4 regions of the Brucella sp. LJL56 genome follow, and region 1 is predicted to be linked to each of the others. Evidence: riboswitches for the same ligand, from Rfam matches in the RefSeq annotation. Region 1 holds a riboswitch; each other region holds the start of a gene.

Region 1 (5,176 bases):
GTCGATACGTTCAGTGCTCAATTTATTCTCCGCAGACATAGAGCCAAGCTGCGGAGAAGTGGCAGTCAGCTCACTTCTCCGGCGCTTGGTCCGTCAGTTCGTTATGTTTGATCAGAAAGCTTCGCGATAAAGCGCCAGAGCGTCGGCCTCAGTCACATCGACTGGATTGTTGCCCAGAAGCCGCGTTTGCAGCATCGCGTCGCGCGCCAGCATTTCAAGACTGTCTTCAGTCACGCCGACATCACGCAGGCGGCGCGGTGCGCCGGACTTGTTCATCAGTGCTTCCATATAGGTGACAAAGGCCGCTGAACGCTCTTCCGTCGTGCCTTCGGATTTCTCCAGCAGCAGATCGGCAAGCTCTGCATATAGCTTGGCTGCACCCGCCATATTGTAGCGCAGCACCGGACCAAGCATCAGCGCATTGGAAAGACCATGCGGCACATGGTAGTGGCCGCCAAGCGGGTAAGCCAGTGCATGAACAGCGCCGACTGGCGAGTTGGAAAAAGCCTGACCGGCATAGTTGGCACCAAGCAGCATGGCCTCGCGGGCATGGCGATCATTGCCGTTTTCGCAAGCCGCGATCAGGTTGGCCGAAAGAAGCTTCAGAGCTTCGCGAGCAAACGCGTCGGAGAGCGGGTTCTTCTTGATCCGGCTCGTATAGGCTTCGATGGCATGGACCATGGCGTCGATACCGGTCGCGGCCGTATGAAGCGCAGGCAGGCCGCAAGTCAGTTCCGCATCGAGGATCACGAAGTCGGCGTAAAGCTGACGGGCAACAACACCCATCTTCGTCGTCTCACCGGTGGTCAGAATGGTGATGTTGGTGACTTCCGACCCAGTTCCCGCCGTAGTCGGAATCTGGATCAGCGGCAGGCGGCTGCCCTGCACCTTGCCGATGCCGTACAGCTCGGAGAGTTCCTGTTCGGAGACAAGCAGTACGGCTGCAAGCTTGGCGATATCCATGGATGAACCGCCGCCCAGGCCAAGCACAAGGTTACAATCAGCAGCCTTGGCCTGTTCGACGCAGGCTAACAGCACGGATTCCGGTGGATCGGCCACCACATCATCGAAAACGCTGATGCCGAAACCGGCTTTTTCCAGCGAAGCCAGTGCATCATCGAGGACACCGGCCTTGTGCAGCCCCTTGTCCGTCACGATCAGAATCTTGCGTTCGGAAAACCGTTCGCCGAGGATTTCGCCGAGGCGCTTTGCGGCGCTCCATTCGACGAGCATCGAGCCGACCGTATCGAACGAAAATGGCTTGATCTTTGTTGTCATCATTCCACCCTTATCACTTTTACCAGCGCCGAGGTCTCTCATTTCCTCTCCGGCACACAACGCTGGGGCCTATTCCGGAAACGCTTCTGTCTTGGGAAGGAAGCGCCCCCTTATTCTCCGATGCAGCCGATGCATCGACAGCTCTGAATGGAAAGCCTTGGGAGAAGCCTTCGATCGTTCAATATACTGAACAATGTTCAAAACTGAACGATCGATACAGGATAAGAAGCTGAACTGTCAATTTCTCCCTTCGGCTAAGACGCTGAAAACATCTCCTGGAAGCTGACAGGTGAGACCTGCTGGAACATAAGCGGTTGAAAATGTTGCCAGTTATTCGTCGGTCACACGGTTTTGTGAATGCTTCATTCAAAGCAATTTACCGGGCTTCGCCTGATTGCCGTGCGTTATGGGCGAAGCGCATCGCCCGCGCCAGCGATAACACGTATCGCGGATCGACGGTCTGGTCATCGCCGTCATTCTATCGAGCAGGGTCTAAATCGCTGGACGTGCGGATTGTACAGCTTGTACCCTGCTTGTCTTATCGATAGGCAGGGAGGGCCTGGCATGGACGTGACGATCATAACGGGAGCATCAGATGGTATAGGCGCTGAAGCCGCACGGCAAATTGCCCGGCGCGACCGTACCAACGCTGCTCTTGTGCTTGCTGCGCGTAATGTCGAAAAGCTGGAAAATCTGGCCACCGAGTTACGACAACTGGGTAGTTCCGTTCTTGTGGTGCCGACCGATGTGAAAGATCGTGCTGCCTGTATCGCCCTGATCGGGAAGGCCGCTGCCGCTTTCGGTCGCATCGATACGCTGATCGTGAATGCGGGTATGTCAGCACATGCTAATTTCGCCGAGATCGAGCCGGATGACCTCAACTGGATGCATGAGTTGATGGAGTTGAACTACTGGGGCAGCGTCTGGCCCATTCATGCAGCGCTTCCCCATCTTGCCGCAAGCAAGGGGCGGATCGTGGCGGTGTCATCCGTCGCCGGATTGATCGGCGTGCCGGGTCGCACGGCCTATAGCGGAACGAAGTTCGCTCTTTCAGGTTTTTGTGAGGCGCTTCGCGCGGAACTACAGCCGAGCGGCATATCCGTCACCATCGTTTATCCGGGCGTCGTCAAAACCGACATTCGCAAGGTAGGTTACAGCGCAAGCGGCGGCGCACTGGCAACGAGCGGTGTGCGGGAAGATGACATGATGTCCGTCGAAGAAGCTGTACGGCTGATGCTGGAAGGTGTCCATGCGCGCAAGCGCGAAGTGCTGATGACCCGCCAGATGCGATTCGGACGCTGGCTCAAACTCATCGCTCCGGCGATGGTCGACCGTATGGCCCTGAAGGCCATCAAGCCGGAATTCAGACCAAAGCCTATTAGACCTGCAAATTAAGACTGCGCTGGTCCCAGCTAAGATGTTGCAGGCTGATTCAATCTACCTGTTGACCAGTTTTTAACTTAGACTACTATATATAGTGTTCTAGGTTCTTTCGATTCGTTGAGTCGAAAGCTAAGACGGGAATCCGGTGCGTTTCATCCATGACGGATGCGGCAATGCCGGAGCTGCCCCCGCAACTGTAAGCGGAGAGTTCTGTTCATCATGTCACTGGCATAGGCCGGGAAGGCGGGCAGAAACGTTGATCCGTGAGCCAGGAGACCTGCCTTGAACGAGTACGTCCACGGGCGGGGTGTCCGGTTGGCGCGCAATCTTGTGTGGCAAGCTATTGTCTTGCAGATTGCTGCCCCGAACTTCCCGCTCATAGCTTCGGGGTGAAGTCCATGTCCAGTCTGTTTAGTTTCGGTTCCGGTCCTCCCTTCGAGGCATAGTTTGTTGTGGTCAGACTGCTCGTCGTGGCGGCTGACCGGTTTCCTATCTTGTGCTTTTTGACGCGCATCTTGCGATGCGCGAACGGCTCTTTGCGTCTCCCAATCAGTGAGGAAGAAATGAACGTCACCGTTTACAGCAAGCCCGCCTGTGTCCAGTGCACCGCGACCACGCGTGCCCTCGATCGCCAGGGTATCGAATATGAAGTTATCGATATTTCCGCCAATGCCGGCGCTTTCGATCTCGTTCAGGGGATGGGCTATCGTCAGGTGCCGGTGGTCGTTGCCGGGGAATCCCATTGGGCGGGCTTCCGGCCCGATATGATCAGTGCTCTCGCCTGAGAGTTGCGATCTCATGAGCCTGATCGTCTATTTCTCCAGCCGGTCGGAAAATACGCACCGGTTTGTTGAGCGGCTTGGAATGCGGTCGAACCGTATCCCGATGGACGGTTCGGGCGGATGGCAGGTGCGCGAGCCATTTATACTGGTGACGCCCACATATGGCGGCGGCGGTTCCAAGGGCGCTGTTCCCAAGCCGGTAATCCGCTTCCTCAACGACGAGAACAATCGCTCTTTCATCCGCGGCGTCATCGCCGCGGGGAACAGCAATTTCGGCGAAGCCTTCTGTATCGCCGGCAATATTATCTCCGCCAAATGTCAGGTTCCCTATCTCTACCGCTTCGAGCTTCTGGGAACCGATGAGGACATTGGCAATGTCAAAAACGGGATGGAACGATTTTGGACACGGCAGACACGACCCTGATCCGGGAGCGCGAACCACGGCCAGTGGCGCAGGATGCGCCTCTAGCGGTGAATTCCAACAGCAACAAACCGTCAAAATTCTCGGACGGGCTGGATTATCACGCGCTCAACGCGATGTTGAACCTTTACGATGACGAGGGGAAAATCCAGCTTGATCGCGACCGGCAGGCCGCGCGGCAGTATTTCCTCCAGCACGTGAACCAGAACACTGTCTTTTTTCATAATCTGCGGGAAAAGCTCGATTATCTGGTGACGGAGGGATACTACGAACAGGAGGTGCTGGATCAGTATTCCTTCAATTTCGTGCGTGACCTTTTCGACGAAGCCTATGCGAGAAAATTTCGTTTTCCGACATTTCTAGGCGCGTTCAAGTATTATACCAGCTACACGCTGAAAACCTTCGACGGAAAGCGCTATCTGGAACGCTATGAAGACCGCGTCTGCATGGTGGCATTGGCGCTGGCGCGCGGTAGTGAACAGCTTGCGCGCGATCTGGTTGATGAGATCATTTCGGGCCGCTACCAGCCTGCGACACCCACATTCCTCAATGCAGGAAAGAAGCAGCGCGGCGAGCTTGTCTCCTGCTTTCTGCTGCGGGTCGAGGACAATATGGAGTCCATCGGCCGCTCCATCAATTCGGCCTTGCAATTGTCGAAGCGTGGCGGGGGTGTGGCGCTGAGCCTCACTAATATCCGTGAGACGGGCGCACCTATCAAGCAAATCCAGAACCAGTCATCCGGTATCATTCCGGTGATGAAACTTCTGGAGGATTCCTTTTCCTACGCCAATCAGCTTGGCGCGCGGCAGGGCGCTGGCGCAGTCTATCTGCACGCACATCACCCGGATATCATGCGATTTCTCGATACGAAACGCGAAAATGCAGACGAGAAAATTCGCATCAAAACCCTGTCTCTCGGCGTGGTCATACCGGACATTACCTTCGAGCTCGCGAAGAACAACGAGGATATGTACCTCTTCTCCCCCTATGATGTGGAGCGGGTTTACGGTGTGCCTCTCACAGAGGTTTCGGTCACGGAAAAATACCGCGAAATGGTCAACGATGCGCGGATTACCAAGAAGAAGATCAGCGCGCGAGAGTTCTTTCAGGTTCTGGCCGAAATCCAGTTCGAATCCGGCTACCCCTACATCATGTTCGAGGACACGGTGAACCGCGTCAATCCAATCGACGGGCGCATCACCATGAGCAACCTCTGTTCGGAAATCCTCCAGGTGAGCGAGGCGAGCATCTTCAGTGAAGATCTGTCCTACGATCATCTCGGCAAGGATATTTCGTGCAATCTGGGCTCACT
Region 2 (5,176 bases), on a different contig from region 1:
TCACGATCCCATTGCAAAGCCTGCGGGGCGACACGATCACTGGCGAAGCCCCGCGCCATATCCTGAATGGCAAGCTGATCTTCGTTCAGCTCGAACTGGTTCTGGTCGGCAGCATCCATGGTTTCCTCCCCGTAGCACTGCACTTCGTCACCGGACTAGATCATACCCCTGTGAGACTGCCAACGCTCCATTGGAATAATGTTGCTCACATTTGTAATAAACTGATGCGCATTTTTGCATAGACGGTGGCTGGATGAGGCTCCGTTGCCAGCGAGTTCAGTTTAAGCTACGCAGCAGTCCATGACACGCGCAATCATGTTTCAGGGAACGGGTTCGGACGTCGGCAAAAGTGTTCTTGTTGCCGGACTATGCCGTGCTGCACGTAATCGTGGTCTCAACGTTCGCCCTTTCAAGCCGCAGAACATGTCCAACAATGCAGCAGTCAGCGACGGTGGCGGTGAAATAGGTCGGGCCCAGTGGCTGCAGGCTTTTGCTTGCGGTGTGCCATCTTCCGTCCATATGAACCCGGTGCTCCTGAAGCCGCAGACAGACATGGGCAGTCAGATCGTCGTGCAGGGCCGAGTGCGGGGTGAAGCGCGCGGACGTTATTACCAGGAACTAAAACCGCAGCTCATGGCGGCAGTCATGGAATCCTTCGCCAAGGTCAGCGAAGGCGCGGACCTTGTGCTGGTGGAAGGGGCAGGGTCACCTGCAGAAATCAATCTGCGTGCTGGCGACATCGCCAATATGGGGTTTGCCACGCAGGCCGGCGTTCCCGTGGTTCTGGTCGGTGACATAGACAGAGGTGGTGTGATCGCGTCCCTTGTCGGCACCCATACTATTTTGTCCGAGCAAGACCGCGCGATGGTTCGTGGTTTTCTCATTAATAAGTTCCGGGGCGATATTTCTCTTTTCGATGACGGGCTCACTGCCATTACCCAATTTACCGGCTGGCGCTCGTTTGGCGTGGTTTCGTGGCTGAAAGCGGTATCGCGATTACCTGCTGAGGATTCGGTCGTTCTTGAACGGGCTACGCGCGGAGACAAGAAGTCGCTCGTGGTTGCAGTGCCGATGCTGCCACGTATCGCCAATTTCGATGATCTGGATCCGTTGAAAGCCGAACCTGACGTCGAGGTGGTCATGGTGCCGCCGGGTTCCAGTATCCCGGACGATACAGGTCTTGTCATTCTGCCCGGAACCAAATCAACGATCGCCGACTTGCTGGCATTTCGCGACAATGGCTGGGATCGAGAACTGGCTGCCCATGTCAGAGGAGGTGGCCATGTGCTGGGCATCTGCGGCGGGTTCCAGATGCTTGGTCGTCATATCAGCGACCCTGCCGGTATTGAGGGGCATATACGCGATATTCAAGGGCTTGGACTTCTGGATGTCGAAACCCTGATGGAGCCTGAAAAAGTGGTCCGCAATGTGGAGGCAACCTCGCTTCTCCATAATACGCCGCTGGAAGGCTATGAGATTCATATCGGGCGTACGACTGGACCGGATGTGGCGAGGCCCTTTGCGCGTATTGCCGGGCATGACGACGGAGCGATATCGCCGGACGGGCGCATCATGGGAACCTATCTTCATGGTGTTTTCAACACAGACGAGTTCCGCAGGCGATTTCTGGAGAGCCTTGGCGTACGCGGCAGCTCAGTGAACTACCGCGCTGGTGTCGAGGCCGCACTGGATGAACTGGCCGGGGAGCTGGAAACCTGTCTTGATATTGATGCGTTGTTTAACTTGAGGTGAAAATCAGTTCCACGTCCGATACGTGTCGGCTACGATTGACGCCGATGGGCCGAAAGCCTAGTGTTGGAACCATGCAACAGGTTTTGCCGGGACGAATCCCGGTAATACCAAAAGGGAATGCGACGGACGGACCCATGCCGGGCGTCTTTATCGCAGCCGACCCCGCGACTGTAGAGCGGAGAGGGATGAGGCAAGCCGGGCAACCGGTGGCCACTGGGAGTTTGAAACTTCTGGGAAGGTAGCTTCAATCCTTACGACCCGTGAGCCAGGAGACCTGCCTGTTGCGTGAGGGCATTGAGCCTGAACCCCATGGGAGGTTTTTCCCTGCTGCCTGCACGGAGGTTGTCATGGCTGCACGTACTCAAAATTCTGTTTCCAGCACACTTGCAATGCCGCTCGCTGCCCGTCTGGGCACGGCTGTCGTTTCACTGCTTCTCGGCGCGTTCCTGATTTATGGCGTGGGGCTTGCCCATTCCGACGCGCTGCACGATTCGGCACATGACACGCGTCATTCCTATGGTTTTCCCTGCCACTGAGCAGTCGACCATCTTTCGGAATTGAATAAGCAAGGCTCGATGGTGGATGGCCATCGGCGCGAAATTGCTATTGAGGGACAGAAATGTTGATCCGTTATTTATTGGCGACGCTTGCCGCCGGTCTTCTGGCCGGGCTGCTGGTTACTCCCGCCATGTATTTGAAGACCGTGCCTTTGATCCTACAGGCCGAAACCTATGAAGAGGCTGGCGGTGGCCATAGCCATGGTGAAGCGGAAGCCGCACCACACGATCATGGTGCCGCTGCCGCAGATGCGGAAGAAGAAGGGGCTGAACTGCCATTTGGGCGGCTGGGTAATACGCTTCTTGCCAATCTTGTTGCCGGAGCCGGTTTTGCCCTCCTGCTGGGCGGCGTAGCCTTGCTTCTCGGTCGCCGCATTACAATGCAGAATGGTATTTATTGGGGTATTGCGGGCTTCTTTGCGGTCGCGTTTCTGCCTGCATTGGGATTATCGCCGGAACTACCGGCAATGCCTGCCGCTGATCTAGCCGAACGTCAGCTCTGGTGGATTGCAACCGTGGTGCTCAGCGGTCTGGGGCTCTATCTCATCATGTTGCGCCAGGAAATCTGGGCAAAGATCCTTGGGCTGGTGCTGATCGTGGCGCCGCATCTCTATGGCGCACCGCATCCGGAAGATACTTCATCGCCGATTCCGTCGTTGCTTGCTTCGCAATATGCAGTCGCATCGCTGGCGACTAACCTGTTCATGTGGGCGGTGATCGGCCTCGCACTCGGCTGGTTCATCCAGCACTATGCATCGTCCGAGATTGAAGGTTGATGAAAATGGCTTCGCCGGGAAAATCGGTTCTGGTCCTCGGCGGAGCCCGTTCGGGCAAGTCGTCATATGCCGAAAAGATGGTTGAGACATCGGGGCTTAAACCACTCTATCTGGCAACAGGACGCGCTTTCGACAAGGAAATGGAAAGCCGCATTGCCATTCACCGCGACCGACGTGGTTCTGAATGGCAGACGGTGGAGGAGCCGCTTGATCTGGTCGGTGCACTTGGATTGCACGCTGCCGAGGATCGGTTCGTTCTGGTCGATTGCCTGACCTTGTGGCTGACCAATCTGATGATGGCTGAACGAGATATAGCGACCGAGACCGCGAGTCTTGTTGCCCTCTTTCCGGACCTTGCTGGACCTGTGGTTTTTGTTTCGAACGAAGTTGGACTTGGGATCGTGCCGGAAAATCGCATGGCACGGGAATTTCGCGATCATGCAGGCTTTATGCATCAGGCAGTGGCCGCGGTTGCGGATGAAGTTTATTTCATGGCGGCAGGGCTGCCGCTCAAGATGAAGGGATAAATCGATGCAGGGACAGAAAATTCCCGCGACAGTCATTACGGGTTTTCTTGGCTCGGGCAAAACGACGATGATCCGCAACCTGCTGGAAAACGCCAACGGAAAACGCATCGCGTTGATCATCAATGAGTTTGGTGATCTCGGTGTTGATGGCGGTATTCTGAAAGGTTGCGGTATCGAGGCCTGCCGCGAAGAAGATGTGATCGAGCTCAACAATGGCTGCATCTGCTGCACCGTTGCCGATGATTTCATTCCGACCATGACCAAGCTTCTGGATCGCGCTGATCGTCCCGATCATATCGTGATCGAGACCTCCGGTCTGGCATTGCCGCAGCCACTCGTCGCCGCATTCAACTGGCCGGAAATCAAGACGCAGGTAACAGTCGACGGTGTGGTAACCGTGATTGATGCGGCAGCCGTCGCCGAAGGCCGTTTTGCTGATGACCACGACAAGGTTGATGCACAGCGGGCAGCGGACGAATCTCTTGATCATGAAAGCCCCTTAGAGGAACTTTTTGAAGATCAGATTCATGCAGCCGATCTGATTGTCCTCAACAAGGCCGATCTGATTGACGCTTCAATGCTTGACGGTGTTAAGGCCGATGTGGCCGAGCGTTCGTCGCGCCGGGTGAACATGGTTCCTGCGAGCTTTGGCAAACTTGGAGCTGATGTTTTGCTCGGCCTTGGCGTTGGCACTGAAGACGACATCGCCAACCGCAAATCCCACCATGAAATCCATCATGCAGATGGACATGAGCACGATCATGACGAGTTCGAGAGCTTCGTGGTCGAAGCTGGCTCTGTGACCGATCCCAAGCTATTCACGGAAAAGCTGAAAGCAGTCATTGCAGAGCACGATATCCTTCGTTTGAAGGGCTTTGTCGATGTGCCGGGTAAGCCGATGCGTCTGGTCGTGCAGGCAGTCGGCCCACGCATCGAGCATTATTTCGACCGTCCATGGGGCAAGGATGAAGCGCGCTCCACGCGACTGGTTGTGATCGGGTTGCATGACATCGATGAAGCAGCCATCGCCAAGGCAGTGAAAGACGCTGTCTGACCGATGCATCTTCTTCTTGCCCAGAAAGGAACAATCAGCGACGGCAATGAAGCCGTCGATCTCGGCCAAACGCCGGGAGAGATATTGTTCCTTTCCGCCGCTGATACCGAACTTGCCAGTCTGGCGCAGGCGCATAAGCTTGCGCCAGGCCTACCGAGTCTACGGCTGGCCAATTTCCTGAGCCTTACCCATCCCATGTCGGTTGACGCCTATGTGGAGCGCACCGCCAGATATGCCAAGCTTATCGTTGTGCGCATCATTGGTGGCGAGACCTATTGGCCTTACGGGCTGGAAGCACTGCATGCATGTGCCGTCAATCACGGTATCAAGATTGCCGTGTTGCCGGGAGACGACAAGCCTGATCACGGGCTGGACCGGTTTTCGACTATATCCGCCCATGAACGAAATGAACTTTGGCAGTATCTGATCGAGGGCGGTGCGGCGAATACCGGCGCATTCCTTCACTATTGCGCTGCGCTGATTTCAGGTTCCGAGAAGCCGGAAAGTGCA
Region 3 (5,176 bases), on a different contig from region 1:
CCGCCTGCTGGCATGGCTCCGATCGGAAAGCCTATGGCGGTGCCGCGCAACCACGGCATCCATGAGCGCTTCCAGTCATTCTTCGTCATCCAGACGGAACCCTTGACGGCGATGACTTCATCTTCCGGTCTGAGCTTCTTCGACACGACCGCCAGCGTTTCGCCGATGGCGAACAGCGCGACCGCCAGTGTCGTGACATTGATGCCATCGAGCAGGTTCGGCGTTCCCATGACAAGGCGTGCCTGACCGGTCAACTGATCAATGCCGACGAGGCCGAGCGCCAGACCGATGAACAGGGATGTCAGGCCGCGCAGTGTGGAATCGCCAAATGCGGCCGAGACCGTCATGAAAGCCAGAAGCATGAGCGCGAAATATTCGGAAGGCCCGAAGGACAAGGCGAATTTCACGACCCAGGGCGCAACGAAGGCAAGTGCCAGCGTTGCGATCAGGCCCGCAATGAAGGAGCCGATAGCTGCTGTTGCAAGCGCCGGCCCGCCCCGTCCGGCGCGGGCCATTTTGTTGCCTTCAAGCGCGGTGACGATGGAGGCGCTTTCTCCCGGCGTATTCAGCAGGATCGACGTGGTCGAGCCGCCATACATGCCGCCGTAATAGATGCCCGCGAACATGATGAGGGAGCCGGACGGGTCCAGCTTGTAGGTAACGGGCAGAAGGAGCGCTACGGTGAGCGCCGGGCCGATGCCGGGGAGCACGCCAACGGCTGTGCCGAGCGTGACGCCGATCAGCGCATAAAGAAGATTCGATGGTTCAAGCGCCACCAGAAGTCCGTTGGCGAGAAGTGCGACAGTATCCATGAAAGCGCTCCGTCTCTAAACGAATTGTTCGAGCCAGCCGGACGGCAGCGATAGCTGCAGGCCGCGCGCAAAGATGAACCAGATCACGAAGGCGAAGACGATGCCGACGGGAACGCTGATCCAGAATTTGCGATAGCCGAAGCCGCGCGCGGTTGCTGCGAAAAGCAGGCCGGTGGACAGGGAAAAGCCGACAGTCTTCATCGTCAGCATCTGGATGGCCAGACCGCCGATGATCCATGCCATAGGGGCCATTTCCTGATGCTCACGCTCGGGAAAGTCGCCGCGAAGCGCTTCGAACACGGTCCAGACGGCAAGGCCGAACAATCCGGCTGCGACGACATAGGGAACGGTTTTTGGGCCAACCGGTGAGTAGCTCGTCACGTCGTTGCCGTAGGTCGTCGACCAGGCAATGGCAATGGCGACGGCTGCAAGAACGAGTGCGATGACAAGAGCGGCGAAATCTGGCGCCGCCCCTTCCGGGCGGCGCTTTTCCTGCTGGTCTGATCCTGTCATTTGACGAGGCCGATTTCCTTGAGGATGGTTTCAGTCGCGGCGACGTCCTTGGCAAGCTGCTCCTTGAACGCTGGACCGGCAAGATAGGTGTCCGCCCAGCCTTTATCCTTAAGCGCCTTCTGCCAGGATTCCGACTTCGCCATTTTCTCGATATCGGCATTGATGGCAGCTTCCTGTTCGGCAGTGATGCCGGGAGCTGCACCCACCATACGCCAGTTCTGGATCGAAACATCCACGCCGCCTTCCTTGAAGGTCGGTGCGTCGATGCCTTCCACGCGCTCGTCACTCGAAATGCCGATGATGCGCAGCGTACCAGCCTTGATCTGGGCTTCGAATTCGCCGTAGCCGGAAATGCCAACGGTCACCTGATTGCCGAGAATGGCCGCCAATGCTTCGCCGCCGCCGGAAAAGGCAATGTAGTTGACCTTGGTCGGGTCGACGCCTGCTGCCTTGGCAAAGAGGCCCGCGGTGATGTGATCGGTGCCGCCAGCGGAACCGCCGCCCCAGGAAACAGAGCCAGGATCGGCTTTCAGCTTTGCTGCAAGATCGCCAAGATTCTGGATGTCGGAAGCAGCGGGTACGACGATAGCTTCATATTCGCCGGTAAGACGAGCGATTGGCGTGATGGCATCAAGTGTCACCGGTGATTTGTTGGTCAGGATAGCGCCGACCATGACATAGCCGCCAACGATGAGCTGGCTTGGATCGCCCTTGTTCTGGTTCACGAACTGCGCGAGACCGATGGTGCCGCCTGCGCCCGGAACGTTGATGACCTGCACGCTGCCGGAAATCTTTTCGTCCTGAAGCGCGCTCTGCATCGTGCGCGCCGTCTGGTCCCAGCCGCCGCCCGGAGCGGCAGGCGCCAGCACTTTGTAGTCTTCCGCTGAAGCAGAACCCGCCATAGCCAACGCCGCTACCGACGTCAGGGCCAGAATAAATCTACGCATATGTCCTCCCAAATGGAATGTATGCCGCCCTCCGGCGGACCTCCCCAAGTCCCGCTCCTCTAGCGGGAGCAGACTACATGGAGATTAGCGAAAACAAATTCAATAGGCCAGCACATGCGACAATAGTTTGGCCGTAATTTACGTAACGGGCTTTCGAATCGCTTGAAAATAGTATGCCGAAATAGCGGGTGAGATGCGCTTGACGGCGACGATACGCCGACGTAATAGTGTAACGACGGTTCCCCGACCGAGAGCGAAGGGGATTAATAGGGAACACGGTGAGGACGACCCGAAAAGGGGCCAAGACCGTGGCTGCCCCCGCAACTGTAAGCGGATTGCCGTTCATCCTCGTGACGTTCAAAGCGTCATGCCACTGTGCCGGAGAAGCGCGGGAAGGCAGATGAACAGCAGATATTCGTGAGCCAGGAGACCTGCCGTCTAGTGTTGTCCATTGTCACGGGCGGGGATGCCCGGAGCAGGAGCTGGTTATGACAGATTTCCGCGTCGTAGGACGCATTCTTCCATCGTCATCGCATGATTTCGACGTGTCTCCGGATATGCCTGTCCGTCTTCTGCGCCGGATTCTTTCCGCTGCCTGACAGGGCGTCTTTCTCTCATCATTTCGGGGACTTTCATGAATATTCTCGGCAAGATGCCGTTTCGCGCCGCCTTTTGCGCGGCCGCATTTTTTTTCGCAGGCGGGGTGGCCGCACAGGCAGCGGAAACGCAATATCCGCTGACGCTGAAAAATTGCGGTCGTGACGTTACCTTCAAACAGGTACCCACCCGCGCGGTTGCGGTTGGTCAGAGCAGCACAGAAATTCTTTACAGCCTTGGCCTCGGCGACAGGGTTGTCGGCACAGCGGTCTGGTTTGGCCCTGTTCTCAAGGGCTTTGAGGAGGTGAACGCCAAGGTAAAGCGGCTTGCCGATAATGATCCCAGCTTTGAAAGTGTTCTGGCGCAGAAGCCGGATATCGTGACGGCAGATTTCCAGTGGCATGTCGGCCCGACAGGCATCGTGGCAAAGCCTGAGCAGTTCGAGGAACTGGGTATTCCGGCTTACACATCGCCATCCGATTGCGTTGGCAAAGACAATTCCGGCGGTGGCGACGGCGTTCGCACGGCAGCCTTCAAGATGGATATCGTCTATCAGGAAATTACCGAACTGGCGGAAATCTTCAATGTGCAGGAGCGTGGCGAGAGACTCGTCGCTGACTTGAAGGCGCGAGAAGCGGCTGCACGCGAGAAGGTCGGGTCTGCTGGCGGCAAGCTGTCCGCCGTCGTCTGGTTCTCCAGCACGCAGGTGGATGCCGATCCCTATGTCGCGGGCAAGTTCGGTGCGCCCGCTTATATTCTTTCGGCACTCGGCATCAAGAATGTGATCGACAGTGAGGAGGAATGGCCGACGGTCGGATGGGAAACGATTGCGAAATCGAACCCTTCGATGATCGTTGCTGCAAAACTGGATCGCCGTCGCTATCCGGCTGACGACATTGCCGTCAAGCACCAGTTTCTGGACAATGATGCGGTCACGAAGCTGATGCCTGCGGTCAAGGGCAAGCATGTCTTCGACATGGATGCGCAGTCGATGAGCACGTCGCTTCGCGTGATCGAAGGCATCGAAACGCTTGCCGCTGACATTGCCGCCTCGGACCTGAACAAGTGACGGCGCGGGCAGCGACAACGGGCTTCAAACAGAAGGGAAGGGCACGCTCCGGCGTGTTCTTTCTGGCCTTTTCGCTTGTCCTGTTGCTTTTTGCCCTTTGGCTTGGAGCTGCGATAGGCGAAACGGCGATACCGCTCGATGTGGTTGCGAAGACCGTGGCCAACCGGGTGTGGAATGCCGGATATCCGCTTGAACCCATCGATGAAGGGATCGTCTGGAGTTATCGCCTCAGCCGTGCTTTCATCGCGGCATGTTGCGGCGCGTCGCTTGCAATATCCGGCGTCATTCTGCAGTCGCTGCTTCGAAACTCGCTCGCTGATCCTTATATTCTGGGCATCTCCGCCGGTGCCTCGACAGGGGCTGTCAGCGTCGCCATCCTTGGCATCGGTGCTGGCGTGCTGACGTTATCGCTCGGTGCGTTCATTGGCGCTATCGTTGCTTTCTGTCTCGTGTCCTTGCTGGCACTGCGGGCGGGGCGCGGCAGCAGCGCGATCATCCTCGCAGGCATTGCCGGTTCACAGCTTTTCAATGCCTTGACTTCGTTCATCGTCACCAAGGCTGCAAATGCCGAGCAGGCACGCGGCATCATGTTTTGGCTTTTGGGCAATCTTTCCGGCGTGCGCTGGCCGGACGTCACGCTCGCTTTGCCAGCTTGCCTGATCGGTCTTGCCATCTGCCTATGGCATGCGCGTGCGCTTGATGCTTTCACCTTCGGAACGGAATCCGCCGCTTCGCTCGGCATACCGGTACGTCGCGTCTATGCGGTGCTGATCGGTGTCAGCGCCATGATGACGGCGGTTATGGTTTCCATCGTCGGGTCAGTCGGTTTTATCGGGCTTGTCATTCCCCATGCGGCGCGAATGGTGGTCGGGGTCCGTCATGGCAGGTTGTTGCCAGCGGCAGCACTGATTGGAGCAATCTTCATGATCGTCGCCGACATCCTGTCGCGCATCATCATTCCGGGGCAGGTTTTGCCGATCGGTGTCATCACGGCTTTGTTCGGTGCGCCGGCCTTCGCCTTGTTGCTGGGACAAAGGAGGGCTTCGTCATGATCCTCTCGGCGCGCAATGTCGGCTGGTCGGCGGGCAATGTCGAAATTCTGCGGAATGTTTCGCTGGAGGTGAGGGAGGGCGAGTTTCTCGGCATCATCGGTCCGAACGGATCGGGCAAAACGAGTTTTCTGTCTTTGCTTTCCGGTGTCCGTCGATGCCGTGTGGGTGAAGTCAGCCTGTGCGGAG
Region 4 (5,176 bases), on a different contig from region 1:
CACTCCAAATCTTGATGCAGCTTTCATCGCGCTCCTGCCAGAAGAATTACGGAAAGGACATCAGGATATCGAAATTCCGCACCGCGATTTCGGTGCGGATGCTGAGATCGCAATAGAAGCAGAAGACGTCACCGTTCGCTTCGGCAACTTCACTGCAGTGAATAATGTAAGCTTTCGAATCGCGCGTGGTGAAATCTTCGGTTTTTTAGGTTCCAATGGTTGCGGTAAAACTACCACAATGAAGGTGCTGACCGGATTGCTGCCTGCCAGTGAAGGGACGGCGAAACTGTTCGGGCGCGAAGTCGATCCCAACGATATTGATATACGTCGTCGTGTTGGCTACATGACTCAGGCGTTCTCGCTCTATTCGGAATTGACCGTTCGTCAAAATCTGGAACTTCACGCCAAGCTTTTTGGTATGGAGCCGGTGCTGACCGAACAGCGTATCAAGGAACTGACCGAGCGTCTCGACCTAATCGGCGTCATGGATACGTTGCCCGATGCCATGCCGCTCGGTATCCGCCAGCGCCTGTCACTGGCTGTGGCACTGATCCATTCGCCCGACATTCTTATTCTAGATGAGCCGACATCTGGTGTGGACCCGGTGGCTCGTGATGCTTTCTGGCAAATCCTCGCCAATCTGTCGCGCAAAGACAATGTGACGATCTTCGTTTCTACTCATTTCATGAATGAAGCCGAACTTTGCGACCGGATTTCGCTGATGCATGCCGGTAAAGTTCTGATTAGCGATACGCCGAAGGCGATTACCGAAAGCCGCCACGCCGAGACGTTGGAAGAAGCCTTCGTCGCATATCTTCAGGATGCCATTGGCGAAACAGAACAGCCAGCCCCATTACCTACAATTCTCACAGAACAGACGACGGAGGCAGACGAAACGCATCCAAAGAAGGCTTCAAGCTGGTTGCCGGACCTGAGGCGAATGCTGGCTTATACGCGGCGCGAGGCCTTGGAACTGAAACGCGATCCGATCCGCGCCACGCTGGCGATCCTCGGTAGCGTCATCCTGATGTTTGTTATCGGTTACGGTATTAATCTGGATGTCGAGAATCTGAAATTTGCGGTGCTCGATCGTGATGATACGACAATCAGCCGTGATTACACGCAGCAGATTGCGGGTTCGCGCTATTTCTCTGAGCAACCTGCCTTAACAGATTACGATGATCTTGATCGACGGATGCGTGATGGTGAAATCAGTCTTGCGATTGAAATTCCACCGAACTTCGGCGCAGATGTGATGCGTGGGCGCCCGGCCGAAATCGCTGCATGGATTGATGGCGCGATGCCCACCCGCGCCGAGACGATCAAAGGCTATGTTCAAGGCATGCATGCCAACTGGCTGGCGCAGAAAGCTCGCGAGCTTTATGGCAGTGCGGCGAATGCTGGCAGTTTCAATCTGGAGATACGCTACCGTTATAACCCGGACGTGCAAAGCCTTGTGGCTATGGTGCCTGCGGTCATTCCGTTGCTGCTGCTCATGATTCCCGCAATGCTGGCGGTGCTGAGCGTGGTCCGCGAAAAGGAGCTGGGATCGATCATCAATTTTTACGTGACGCCGGTGACGAAATTCGAGTTTTTGTTCGGCAAGCAATTGCCCTATATCGGGCTGGCATTTCTGAATTTCCTGATGCTGACAGCCTTTGCGGTGTTTATTTTCCGGGTTCCGTTTACGGGAAGCTTCCCTACTTATGCGCTGGCGGCGCTGCTCTACGTGACGATCGCGACCGGCATGGGACTGGTACTGTCCACTTTCATGAACAGCCAGATCGCAGCAATCTTCGGAACGGCGCTTCTGACACTCATTCCGGCCGTACAGTACTCCGGTATCATCGACCCGGTGTCGTCGCTGCAAGGTGCAGGCGCGTTCATTGGTAAAATCTATCCGGCGACCTATTTCGTGACCATTTCGCGCGGGGTTTTCTCCAAGGCGTTGGGGTTTGGCGATCTCGCAAGTTCGTTTTTACCCTTGTTGATCGCGGTGCCGGTGCTCATGGCGCTCGCGATTGTTCTTCTCAAGAAACAGGCGAGCTAAGATGCGGATATCCAACATATTCCAGCTTGGCGTGAAGGAACTGCGCGGTCTCGCGCGTGATCCGATGTTGTTGATCCTGATCGTTTATGCCTTTACGCTTGCGATCTATACGGCATCAAAGGCGATGCCTGAAACTCTTAACAATGCGGCAATAGCGATTGTCGACGAAGATCAGTCGCCGGTTTCCAGCCGGATAACGACGGCATTCTATCCGCCATATTTTGTGCCTCCGAAGCTGATTTCGTCTTATGAAATGGATGCCCGGATGGATGAGGGGCTGGATACGTTCGCGTTGAACATACCGCCGAATTTCCAGCGCGATCTTCTGGCAGGCCGTTCGCCGACAATCCAGCTCAATGTCGATGCAACCCGGATGAGCCAGGCCTTTACCGGGGGCGGCTATGTGCAGTCAATTGTGTCGAGTGAGGTGAGCGAATTTCTTAATCGCTATCGCGGTAGCGCACAAGCGCCTGTCGAACTCAATCTCAGAGCGAGATTCAATCAGGATTTGAACAAGGGCTGGTTCGGTGCAATCAATAACGTGATTTCATCCGTTACGATGCTGTCGATCATCCTGACGGGCGCAGCCCTTATTCGAGAACGCGAACATGGAACCATTGAACACCTGCTGGTGATGCCGGTAACGCCGGTTGAAATCATGGTCAGCAAGATATGGTCCATGGGGCTCGTCGTGCTGGTTGCTTCTGCTTTTGCGTTGGTCTTCGTAGTGCAAGGGCTGCTTGCCGTCCCGATCTATGGGTCGGTATCGCTGTTTCTCGTGGGCGCAGCGCTCCAGCTTTTTGCGACGACCAGCCTTGGCATTTTCCTGGCAACGGCGGCTGGTTCCATGCCGCAGTTCGGAATGCTACTGATGCTGGTGCTTCTGCCGTTACAGGTGCTTTCAGGGGGGACAACGCCCCGTGAAAGCATGCCCGAGATCATCCAGACAATCATGCTGGCCGCGCCGAATACGCATTTCGTCATATTGGCGCAATCGATCCTGTTTCGCGGGGCAGGGCTGGGCGTGGTCTGGCCGCAATTTCTGGCACTGATCGTCATTGGTTCTGTGTTGTTCTACTTTGCGCTTCAGCGTTTCCGTGCATTTCTGCGATAGGAAAGACCTTTGAAATCATGAGGCTGAATCCATTCCTTGCGAATGTGCTTCAGTTTTCTGTGCTGGATTGCGCTTTAAAGCGTGTCGCATTTTATCACACGCATATGACACGCTATAAGCTTTTGTTTTCATGCATGTCTTTATCCCAAAGCCGGTTCCCACTTTAGGGAGACATGCTTTAATAGAGTTGCGAATCCTTAACCATGTTGCTATCGACTTGATCAGGAAACGGTTCCGCTGTTCAGGCGGATGAAAAGGGAACACGGTGAAGCCATCTGGCTGATGCCGCGACTGCCCCCGCAACTGTAACCGGAGAGCTATCCTCCATAGCCGTGCAAGCGGTGAAAGCCACTGAGAGCATTCGATGCATTCGGGAAGGCGGAGGGGAAGCGACGACCCGGAAGTCAGGAGACCTGCCGTATCTGGTCACCCATGCGTGGACACGGGGTGTGTTCAGGCGCGGCTGCCCGTGGCGGTGACATTGTTGAAATGTTGCCGTTGGGAAGAAGGGCGTTTTGCGCTGCCATTGCTTCAACCTGCGGTGAGAGGAAATGCCGTTTATCGGTCTCCGGTTCGGCGGGTTGAGGGAAAATGTGCCTTATAAAATCATCGGTTCTACTCGTATCGGCCAGCGTTCTTGCGTTGCCGTCCACGACGCTTGCTCAAAATCTGCCAGATGGCGACGGCAGCGTTGTTCTCGATACAATCGTGGTCACGCCATTGCGCCGCGCATCTTCGCTGCAGCGCTCGACTTCGTCTGTGACTGTTATCGATTCAGCAGATATCGAACGGTCGGCTGCTCCCGATCTGCAGTCGCTGCTGAAGTCCTATAGCGGTATCTCCATAAAGACGAATGGCGGTCAGGGTTCTTCCGCCGGAATTTTTGTTCGTGGAATGTCTTCTGATCAAACAGTTGTTCTGGTCAATGGCGTGCGCACCGCGTCGGCAACGAGTGGCTCGACCGCGCTTTCCAATATTCCTCTAACCTCTATCGAGCGCATCGAAATCGCCAAGGGGGCTCATTCTGCACAATATGGCGCTGATGCCATGGGTGGGGTGGTCAACATTATCACCAAGCAGGGTGGAGCCTGTGGTGAACGCCCTTGGTGCGGCAGTCTTTCTACCGGCGTCAGCCATCCCTGGGGCGGCTATACATCCGGGTCCATTCAAGGACGCAGCAGCGACGGCATCGACTATGCTTTCGGCGCGGCGGTCACAGGCACGCAAGGGTATGACTTTACCGCGCCCGACGCCTATGGCCATGAACCGGATCGCGACGGGTTTTTGCAGGGCTCTTTCAACTTTGCCCTGTCGAAGGATTTCGACTGGGGTAAAATTTATGCGGATGGTCTCTTCAGTCGGGGACGCAACCAGTACGACGCCAAAGCGCCATCGCCGAACCAGGCTGACAGCACAGCATTTACCGGCAAGATCGGAACGCGTGTCGATCATACGGCAGATTGGTCGTCTACGCTGGAGTTCAGCACGGGCATCGACAGCAGCCGTAACTTCCGCAAGGGCGTGAGTGGATCCGATCGGTTTGAAACCAAGCGTTATGGTGTCTTTGCCTCGACAGAAAAGAGTTTCGATACGGGCAAGGTCGGCCACACCGTGACCGCTGGTGTGGAAGCCTATCGCGAGGAGATTAACACCACCGTTGCTTATGATGAAACCAGCCGCGATCTGGCCGCCATATTCGGACAATATTCGCTCGAATACGAGGCGCTGCGTTTCGATGGCGGATTGCGTTATGATCACAACAGCCAATTCGGCGATGTCGTCACCTATAATCTTGGTGTGAGCTATGAAATTCTGCCCGATCTGGTGCTACGGTCTTCTTACGCTACCGGTTTCCGCGCGCCGACGTTCAATGATCTCTATTATCCTTTGTCGGGAAATCCAGATCTAAAACCCGAGAAATCGGGCTCTTATGAACTGGGTTTAAACTGGCAGATAAGTTCCGGCACCAGTTTGGATATGGCATTCTACGACACCCGGTTAAGGCAGGGTAT

What was found. A riboswitch is a leader RNA that binds a small molecule or an ion and turns the genes downstream of it on or off. The one in region 1 is predicted to bind cobalamin.
Region 2: it holds a riboswitch for cobalamin, as region 1 does, so the genes downstream of both, ACYSN1_RS17915 (CbtB domain-containing protein) here and nrdH (glutaredoxin-like protein NrdH) in region 1, are expected to answer to the same signal.
Region 3: it holds a riboswitch for cobalamin, as region 1 does, so the genes downstream of both, ACYSN1_RS11015 (ABC transporter substrate-binding protein) here and nrdH (glutaredoxin-like protein NrdH) in region 1, are expected to answer to the same signal.
Region 4: it holds a riboswitch for cobalamin, as region 1 does, so the genes downstream of both, ACYSN1_RS17710 (TonB-dependent receptor domain-containing protein) here and nrdH (glutaredoxin-like protein NrdH) in region 1, are expected to answer to the same signal.

The regions. Positions count from the first base shown of each region.
Region 1 covers NZ_JBTXLQ010000003.1:203,743-208,918, reverse strand. Annotated here, with positions in the region: gene ACYSN1_RS12945 (hypothetical protein) at 1-21, opposite strand, end outside; gene ACYSN1_RS12940 (iron-containing alcohol dehydrogenase) at 112-1,281, opposite strand; gene ACYSN1_RS12935 (SDR family oxidoreductase) at 1,843-2,673, shown strand; cobalamin riboswitch at 2,746-2,960, shown strand; gene nrdH (glutaredoxin-like protein NrdH) at 3,225-3,446, shown strand; gene nrdI (class Ib ribonucleoside-diphosphate reductase assembly flavoprotein NrdI) at 3,460-3,867, shown strand; gene nrdE (class 1b ribonucleoside-diphosphate reductase subunit alpha) at 3,843-5,176, shown strand, end outside.
Region 2 covers NZ_JBTXLQ010000007.1:177,564-182,739, forward strand. Annotated here, with positions in the region: gene ACYSN1_RS17905 (isobutyryl-CoA dehydrogenase) at 1-119, opposite strand, end outside; gene ACYSN1_RS17910 (cobyric acid synthase) at 301-1,752, shown strand; cobalamin riboswitch at 1,814-2,048, shown strand; gene ACYSN1_RS17915 (CbtB domain-containing protein) at 2,100-2,288, shown strand; gene ACYSN1_RS17920 (CbtA family protein) at 2,372-3,085, shown strand; gene cobU (bifunctional adenosylcobinamide kinase/adenosylcobinamide-phosphate guanylyltransferase) at 3,091-3,612, shown strand; gene cobW (cobalamin biosynthesis protein CobW) at 3,617-4,666, shown strand; gene cobN (cobaltochelatase subunit CobN) at 4,670-5,176, shown strand, end outside.
Region 3 covers NZ_JBTXLQ010000002.1:526,118-531,293, reverse strand. Annotated here, with positions in the region: gene ACYSN1_RS11030 (tripartite tricarboxylate transporter permease) at 1-812, opposite strand, end outside; gene ACYSN1_RS11025 (tripartite tricarboxylate transporter TctB family protein) at 828-1,325, opposite strand; gene ACYSN1_RS11020 (Bug family tripartite tricarboxylate transporter substrate binding protein) at 1,322-2,272, opposite strand; cobalamin riboswitch at 2,492-2,725, shown strand; gene ACYSN1_RS11015 (ABC transporter substrate-binding protein) at 2,907-3,938, shown strand; gene ACYSN1_RS11010 (FecCD family ABC transporter permease) at 3,935-4,990, shown strand; gene ACYSN1_RS11005 (ABC transporter ATP-binding protein) at 4,987-5,176, shown strand, end outside.
Region 4 covers NZ_JBTXLQ010000007.1:126,475-131,650, forward strand. Annotated here, with positions in the region: gene rbbA (ribosome-associated ATPase/putative transporter RbbA) at 1-2,050, shown strand, start outside; gene ACYSN1_RS17705 (ABC transporter permease) at 2,052-3,164, shown strand; cobalamin riboswitch at 3,377-3,599, shown strand; gene ACYSN1_RS17710 (TonB-dependent receptor domain-containing protein) at 3,756-5,176, shown strand, end outside.